Massilia litorea: one gene and its partner. The protein of the gene in region 2 interacts with the protein of the main gene of each other region in a pairwise test. Links are inferred from orthologs where the notes say so. Each region holds a gene or a part of one and is shown on either strand. Other genes may lie near its edges.

Region 1 (3,255 bases), 2.8 Mb from region 2 along the record:
TACAGCCCATTAACTGACTTTTATGGTCGAGCATGAAATAGTGCCATCATGAATTCCACGAACGAACGGGAGAGCTTTAGTGAGCGTCTCCAGCAGGCTTTAAAAAACGCCCATTACTCGCCGGACAGCCCGACACGCTTGGCGCGCGAATTTAACATTCGCTTCGAAGGCCGTCCGATCACGGTCCACGCCGCGCGCAAGTGGCTGGTGGGCGAAGCCATTCCGACCCAGGAAAAGCTGCGCATGATTGCCCAGTGGCTGGGCGTGCCGGCCGACTGGCTGCGCTTCGGCGGCGCCGATGCCCCGGGAGCGCAAGCCGAAGGCGGCGCCAGCGCGCGTTTCGAATCGGCCGACGTCAAGCTGATTGCCGACCTGCAGCGGCTCGACGAACACCACCGCCAGCTGGCGCGCGAGTTCATTCGCATGCTGGTCCGCCTGAACCACCAGCCCCCCGCCAAGTAAGCGGAGGCCTTCTTCGCGACAGCGTTTCTGCTTACAAATTTTCTTCCGAGTCGGGTAGACCAAATTGCGTCGAACTAGCGCATAATCGACTTCTCACAGCCGAGGATCGTGCGCCAATGAAAAGCAATTACATGAACACCGCCCAGCTGAAAGAGCTCATGACCGCGCCGCCGATGACGGCCGCGCGCCATGCCGAGGTGATGCGAAAACGCATCGCCCAGCGCAGGATGCTGGAGGAAGCAAGGGAAATGAAGAAGGCCGGTGACAGCGACCACCTGAAGCGCTGAACAGCCCCTCAGGTCTCCGGCGTGCCGCGCATGCCGGGCCAACGCGGCGCGGCCTCGTTGTCGATGCCCAGCAAATCCAGCACGCGATCGAGCGTGTGGTCGACCATCTCGTCGATGCTCGCCGGCCGATGATAAAAGCTCGGTACAGGCGGAAACACGATCCCGCCCATTTCCGTTACCGCCGTCATATTCCGCAGGTGCGCCAGGTTGAACGGCGTTTCGCGCACCATCAGCACCAGGCGTCGCCTTTCTTTCAACACGACGTCGGCCGCGCGTGCCACCAGGTTGTCCGCCAGGCCGTGTGCGACGGCCGCCAGCGTCTTCATCGAACAGGGCGCGATCACCATGCCGTCGGTCTGGAACGAGCCGCTGGCAATCGAGGCACCGATTTCCCGATTCTTATGGACGACGTGGGCGAGCGCTTCCACGTCACGCCGCTGCATGCCGACTTCCTGGTGCAGGGTGAGGGAGGCGGCGTCGGAGACGACCAGGTGGGTCTCGACGCCGGGGACCGCGTTTAAACGCTGCAGCAGGCGCACGCCATACACCGCGCCGGTCGCGCCGGTGATGGCGACGACAATACGACGCGGCCGGGTACTCGTCATTACTTCTTGAACATCGCCTGCAGTTCGCCCGATTCGTACATCTCGTTCATGATGTCGGAGCCGCCGATGAACTCGCCGTTCACGTAGAGCTGCGGAACGGTCGGCCAGTTCGAGAAGTCCTTGATGCCCTGGCGCACTTCCGGATCTTCCAGCACATTGACGGTGGCGATGTTATCGACGCCGCAGGCCTTCAGGATCTGGATGGCGCGGCCGGAGAAGCCGCATTGCGGGAATTGTGCGGTGCCCTTCATGAACAGCACGACCGGGGTGTTGGTCACGGTGTCTTTGATCCAGGTTTGTACGTCGCTCATGTGATCTGCCTTCGGTGAGAATGATATGGATGGCGCCATTCTATAAGAAATCGACGCGCGCGGTGCGGCGCCGAGGCCGACTTCCCTTGCCTGCGATTGCGGTATCATCGCCAGCTTACTCTTCTACCAACCTTCAGGATTCGTTTCATGCAACAACGCCCCAGCGCCGCCCCTTCGGCAGGTTTTAATCTTGTCATCGCCGCCGTGCTCGGCTTCATGGGCATCTTCGACCTGGTCGTCGGCGCCCGGGGCGACGGCGCCGGCGTGTTCATTACCGGCCTGGCGATGACGCTCTACGCGGCCGTGCTGCTGCGCGACGCGCTCCATATCAAAAAGACCGGCCAGCCGGCGCTGAGCCGCGGACGCATGAACAAGATCGGCCTGGCTTGCCTGGCGCTGTATGTGGCGGGGGTGTTGATCAAACGCGTGCCCGAGCTGGCCCAGTTCTTTGGATAAGCCGGGTAAAGTTTTGGCGGCCGCGTAACGTAGGGGCCATCGTGACCATTGGCCACGATGGCCCCTACGTTACTGCTGTCAAGGTCTGACGTTCAGCGTAGGTAGGCATTTGCCTAAACAAACCGACTGCTCGCGTCCCACGTACCTTCCGTAATTGTCGACCGGCGCATATCCATTGCGTGCATAAAACGCCAGCGCCGTCAGATTGACCCGCCGCGTCGACAGCCACAGTTCACGGTATCCGAACCCTGCCGCCTGTTCTTCCAGTGCCATCAGCAAATATCGCCCGGCGCCGCTCCCTGGCCGCGCATACATCCGCTTGAGTTCCGCCACGCCGGGTACCAGCGGCCGCAGCGCACCGCAGCCGACCGCCTTCCCATCGCCATCGCGCGCCATGAGAAACACCGAGCCCGGCCCGCGCACATCAAGCGGATCGAAGGACCCCGAGCCGCTGTCGCCGCATATTGCCGCCAGCGCCGCATCGAGTTCGGCGATCAGCGCGCGCGCGTCCGCACTGTCCGGGTCCGCCGGCGCGCACACCATCTTATTTGCGCAGCTTGGCAAACGCCGCTGCCATCGCCCCGCCCGCATCCTGCGCCGCCGGACGTTCCTGGCGCTGATGCTGGGCCACGCGCTTGCGGTCGTCGCGGTCACCCCGCTGCTGCGGCTGTGAACCCGGCTGCGGCGCCGTATCCGACAGCCGCATCGTCAGTGCGATGCGCTTCCTCTTCGGATCGACTTCCAGCACTTTGACTTTCACCACCTGGCCCGCCTTCACCACCGTGTGCGGATCTTTGACGAAGGTATTCGACAGCGCCGAGATATGCACCAGCCCATCCTGGTGCACGCCGATATCGACAAAGGCGCCAAACGCCGCGACGTTGGTGACCACGCCCTCGAGGATCATGTCCGGACGCAGGTCGCTGATCTCCTCGACGCCTTCTTTAAACGTGGCGGTCGTGAACTCGGGCCGCGGATCGCGCCCCGGCTTTTCCAGCTCTTTTAAAATATCGGTCACGGTCGGCACGCCGAATTTGTCGTCCGCATACTTGGCCGGATTGAGCGATTTGAGGAGCCCACTGTCGCCGACCACCGCCTTCATGTCGCGTTTCACGTCGGCCAGGATTTTCTGCA
Region 2 (3,316 bases):
GTAGCCGTACTGGGTCTTCACCGGGGTGTCGGTGATGGCGCCTTTTTGCAGCGAGGTCATCGCCTTCGAGAACTCAGGCACGAAACGGCCCGGGTCGGTCCAGCCGAGATCGCCGCCGTTGGCAGCCGAGCCAGGATCCTTGCTCTGCTTGGCCAGCTCTTCGAACTTGGCGCCGCCCTTGAGCTTGGCGATGATCGCTTTCGCGTCTTCTTCCTTCTCGACCAGGATGTGGCGAGCGTGGTATTCCTTGTCCGGTGCGCCGGCTTTCGCCTTGTCGTACTCGGCCTTGATGTCGGCATCCTTGACCGGGTTCTTCTTGACGTAGTCGGCCAGCATCGCGTTGATGATGATGCTCTGGCGGGCGTTGTCGATGGCGGCCTTGACTTCCGGACGGGCGCCCACGTTCTGCTTGTCGGCTTCCTGGATCAGCACTTCACGGCCGATCAGGTCCTTCTTGATCATTTCGCGCAGCTGCGGCGAATCGGTGGCACGCCCTTGCGCGACGACCTGCTTGACCATCTGGTCGACCCGCGCTGCCGGGATCGGCTTGCCGTTCACGGTCGCAACGTTCTGGGCGAAGGCAGGTGCTGCCACGATAAAGGACATGGCGAGCAACAGGCGGGTTGGCTTCAAAATCATTGTTCAGATCCTATAAAAACTCGAAAAGTCGCCCGCTGGCGACGACAGGCCGGCGCCTGCGACGGCGCCGGTGGCAAACATATTACTGCACCTTTGCCTTCTTGACCATTTCCTCTTGGTAAGCCGCCAGTTTGGTCTGGGTGAGGCTTTCCGCGATCTGCGATTTGATCTCGTCCATGGCAGGCACTTTCACCGCGCGCACGTCGTCGACCTTGATGACGTGGAAGCCGGCGCCCGTCTTGACCGGGGTCTCGGTGACCTGGCCTTTGTTCAGCTTGGTGAAGCCGGCTGCGAACTCGGGCGGGAAGGCCGAAGGGGCAGCCCAGTCGAGGTCGCCGCCATTGGCAGCCGAACCGGTGTCCTTGCTCTGCTTGGCCAGGTCTTCGAACTTGGCGCCGCCCTTGAGCTTGGCGATGACGGCTTTCGCTTCGTCTTCGGTCGTGGTCAGGATGTGGCGCAGGTGGTATTCCTTCTCGCCGGACTGGGTCTTGGCGAAGCGGTCGTACTCGGCCTTGATCTCGGCATCGGTGACGGGGTTCTTGGCAATGTAGTCGCGCGCCAGCTGGTTCACGACGATGGCCTGGCGGGCGCTGTCGAGGGCCTGCTTGACGTCCGGCTTCTTGTCGTAGCCTTGCTTGATCGCTTCCTGCATCAGCACTTCGCGTGCGATCAGGTCTTTCTTGATCGCTTCGCGCAGCTGCGGCGAATCCTGGCCCTGGCCCTGGGCGACGACCTGCTTGACGATCGCGTCGACGCGCGAGGTCGGAATGGCCTTGCCGTTCACGACGGCGAGGTTCTGGGCGAAGGCGGGTGCTGCGAGGGTGGCGGCAGCGATCAAGGCGAACAGCAGGCGTGCTGGCTTAGCGGTCATTATTGAATATCCTGTGGAGGGAGTTGCTTGGACGAGATTGGTTTAGTTCTTTTTGCAGAGCAGTTCAATCGTGATTGTGCGTCTAAATACTTAAGCGATCCTGAACCGGCCTCAGTCCGATTCAGAGGGCGCCAGGGCCGTGATGGCGAGCGCGTGGATCTCGGCCCGCATCATTTCGGCCACGGCATCATACACCAGTCGATGGCGCATGACGAGTCTCAGTCCATCGAAGCGTTCCGAGACGATTTTCACGCTGTAATGGCCGCCGCCCGAGGCTGCGCCGGCATGGCCGGCATGCAGGTGCGAGTCGTCGCCGACCTCGAGCAGGCTGGGCTTGAGCGCCGCTTCCAGTGCTTCGCGAATGCGTTCGACACGGTGGTCGACCTTGTTGTCCAGACTCATGCTTCCTCCTGCGGGATGTGCTTCATGAGCAGCATCGACTGGGCGACGGTGAACAGGAAGAAAATGGCGGTCATGCCGAAGACCTTGAAATTGACCCAGGCCGCCGTGTTGTTACGAAAGACCACGAAGGCCATCAACAAGTTCAATGCGCCGAGGAAGAACAGGAAGATGACCCAGCTGTAGCCGACGCGCGGCCAGAGCGCGTCCGGCAGCGGCAGCGCTTCTTCCATGGCCTTGCGCATCAGGTTCTTGCCGAAGAAGACCTGGCTGATCAGGAGGGCGGCGGCGAATACCCAGTACAGGATGGTCGGCTTCCACTTGATAAAGGTTTCGTCGTGCAGGTAGATGGTCGCGCCGCCGAAGACGACGATCACGAACAGCGACACCCACAGCATGCCGTCCACCTTGCGCCGGCGCGCCAGCAGGTAGCCTACCTGCAGCACGGTGGCGATGATGGCGACGACGGTGGCGAGCATGGTCGGCGCCTGCCCTGCCAGGATCTTGCCGCCGGAAACCATGCCGCCCAGGTATTGGTCGGCGATGGCCAGCGCGGCCGCTTCATTGCCGTTGCCGATCTTGTAGACGGCAAAGAACAGGACCAGCGGGAAAAAATCGAACAGGAATTTCATGTGATTCGGATACTCAGATTTCTTCAAACCGCAAAGCGGCCGAATTGATGCAATAGCGAAGACCGGTCGGCGGCGGGCCGTCCGGGAAGACGTGGCCGAGGTGGGCGTCGCACACGGCGCAGATGATTTCGGTACGCACCATGCCGTGGGTGCGGTCGGTCTTTTCGATCACGTTGGCGGGATCGAGTGCCTTGAAATAGCTGGGCCAGCCGCAGCCGGACTCGAACTTGGCATCGGATTCGAACAGCGGCGTATTGCAGCACACGCAGTAGTAGATGCCGTGCTCATGGTGATCCCAATACTTGCCGGTGAAGGCGCGTTCGGTGGCCGCGTGGCGCGTCACCTGGTACTCCATCGGGTCGAGCTGGGCACGCCACTCGGCGTCGGTCTTCGTTACTTTATCGGTCATGACATTCTTTCGTTCGTAAATCAATGCTTCAAATCAGGACGAGCAGCTTACCTCGAGGTGGGCCGCCCAGTCCGGCGGCAGCGCGGCGAAGTGTTCCTTGCCAGGCTGCTCGTCGAAGGGGTGCTCGAGCACGGCGAGCAGATCGCGCACGCCGGCATAATCGCCATTCTGTGCTTGTTCGATCGCCTGCTGGGCCAGATAGTTTCGCAGGACGTACTTCGGGTTGACGCGGTTCATCGCGGCGCGGCGCTCGGCGTCGACGCTGGATTCGGCGCGCAGGCGTTCGCGGTAGCGCAGGGCCCACTCGTCGAAGGCCGCACGGTCGATGAAGAGGTCGCGCAGCGGGGCGTCGTGCAGTTCGGGCTG

What was found.
Region 1: the proteins of LPB04_RS18060 (region 2) and grxD interact in binary tests that used the Escherichia coli proteins (3 or more experiments, as listed by UniProt). The link is inferred for Massilia litorea from one-to-one orthologs.

Annotation. Positions count from the first base shown.
Region 1 is NZ_CP062941.1:1,228,712-1,231,966, reverse strand. What follows is about bases 10-2,947. They hold grxD (Grx4 family monothiol glutaredoxin), read right to left. Parts: upstream 1,666-2,947; coding sequence 1,354-1,665; downstream 10-1,353. Other genes in these bases: LPB04_RS05390 (Tex family protein), read right to left, coding at 2,666-2,947; LPB04_RS05395 (GNAT family N-acetyltransferase), read right to left, coding at 2,200-2,664; LPB04_RS05400 (hypothetical protein), read left to right, coding at 1,813-2,121; LPB04_RS05410 (UbiX family flavin prenyltransferase), read right to left, coding at 758-1,354; LPB04_RS05415 (hypothetical protein), read left to right, coding at 579-749. Outside these bases: more of LPB04_RS05390, read right to left, coding at 2,948-3,255. UniProt on the Escherichia coli protein: Monothiol glutaredoxin involved in the biogenesis of iron-sulfur clusters.
Region 2 is NZ_CP062941.1:4,002,164-4,005,479, reverse strand. The notes cover bases 268-3,266. They hold LPB04_RS18060 (BolA family protein), read right to left. Parts: upstream 1,913-3,266; coding sequence 1,622-1,912; downstream 268-1,621. Other genes in these bases: LPB04_RS18045 (protein adenylyltransferase SelO), read right to left, coding at 2,984-3,266; msrB (peptide-methionine (R)-S-oxide reductase MsrB), read right to left, coding at 2,555-2,950; LPB04_RS18055 (septation protein A), read right to left, coding at 1,909-2,541; LPB04_RS18065 (peptidylprolyl isomerase), read right to left, coding at 722-1,510; LPB04_RS18070 (peptidylprolyl isomerase), read right to left, coding at 268-639. Also shown: more of LPB04_RS18070, read right to left, coding at 1-267; more of LPB04_RS18045, read right to left, coding at 3,267-3,316. UniProt on the Escherichia coli protein: Transcriptional regulator that plays an important role in general stress response. Has many effects on cell morphology, cell growth and cell division. Acts by regulating the transcription of many genes, including dacA (PBP-5), dacC (PBP-6), ampC and mreB.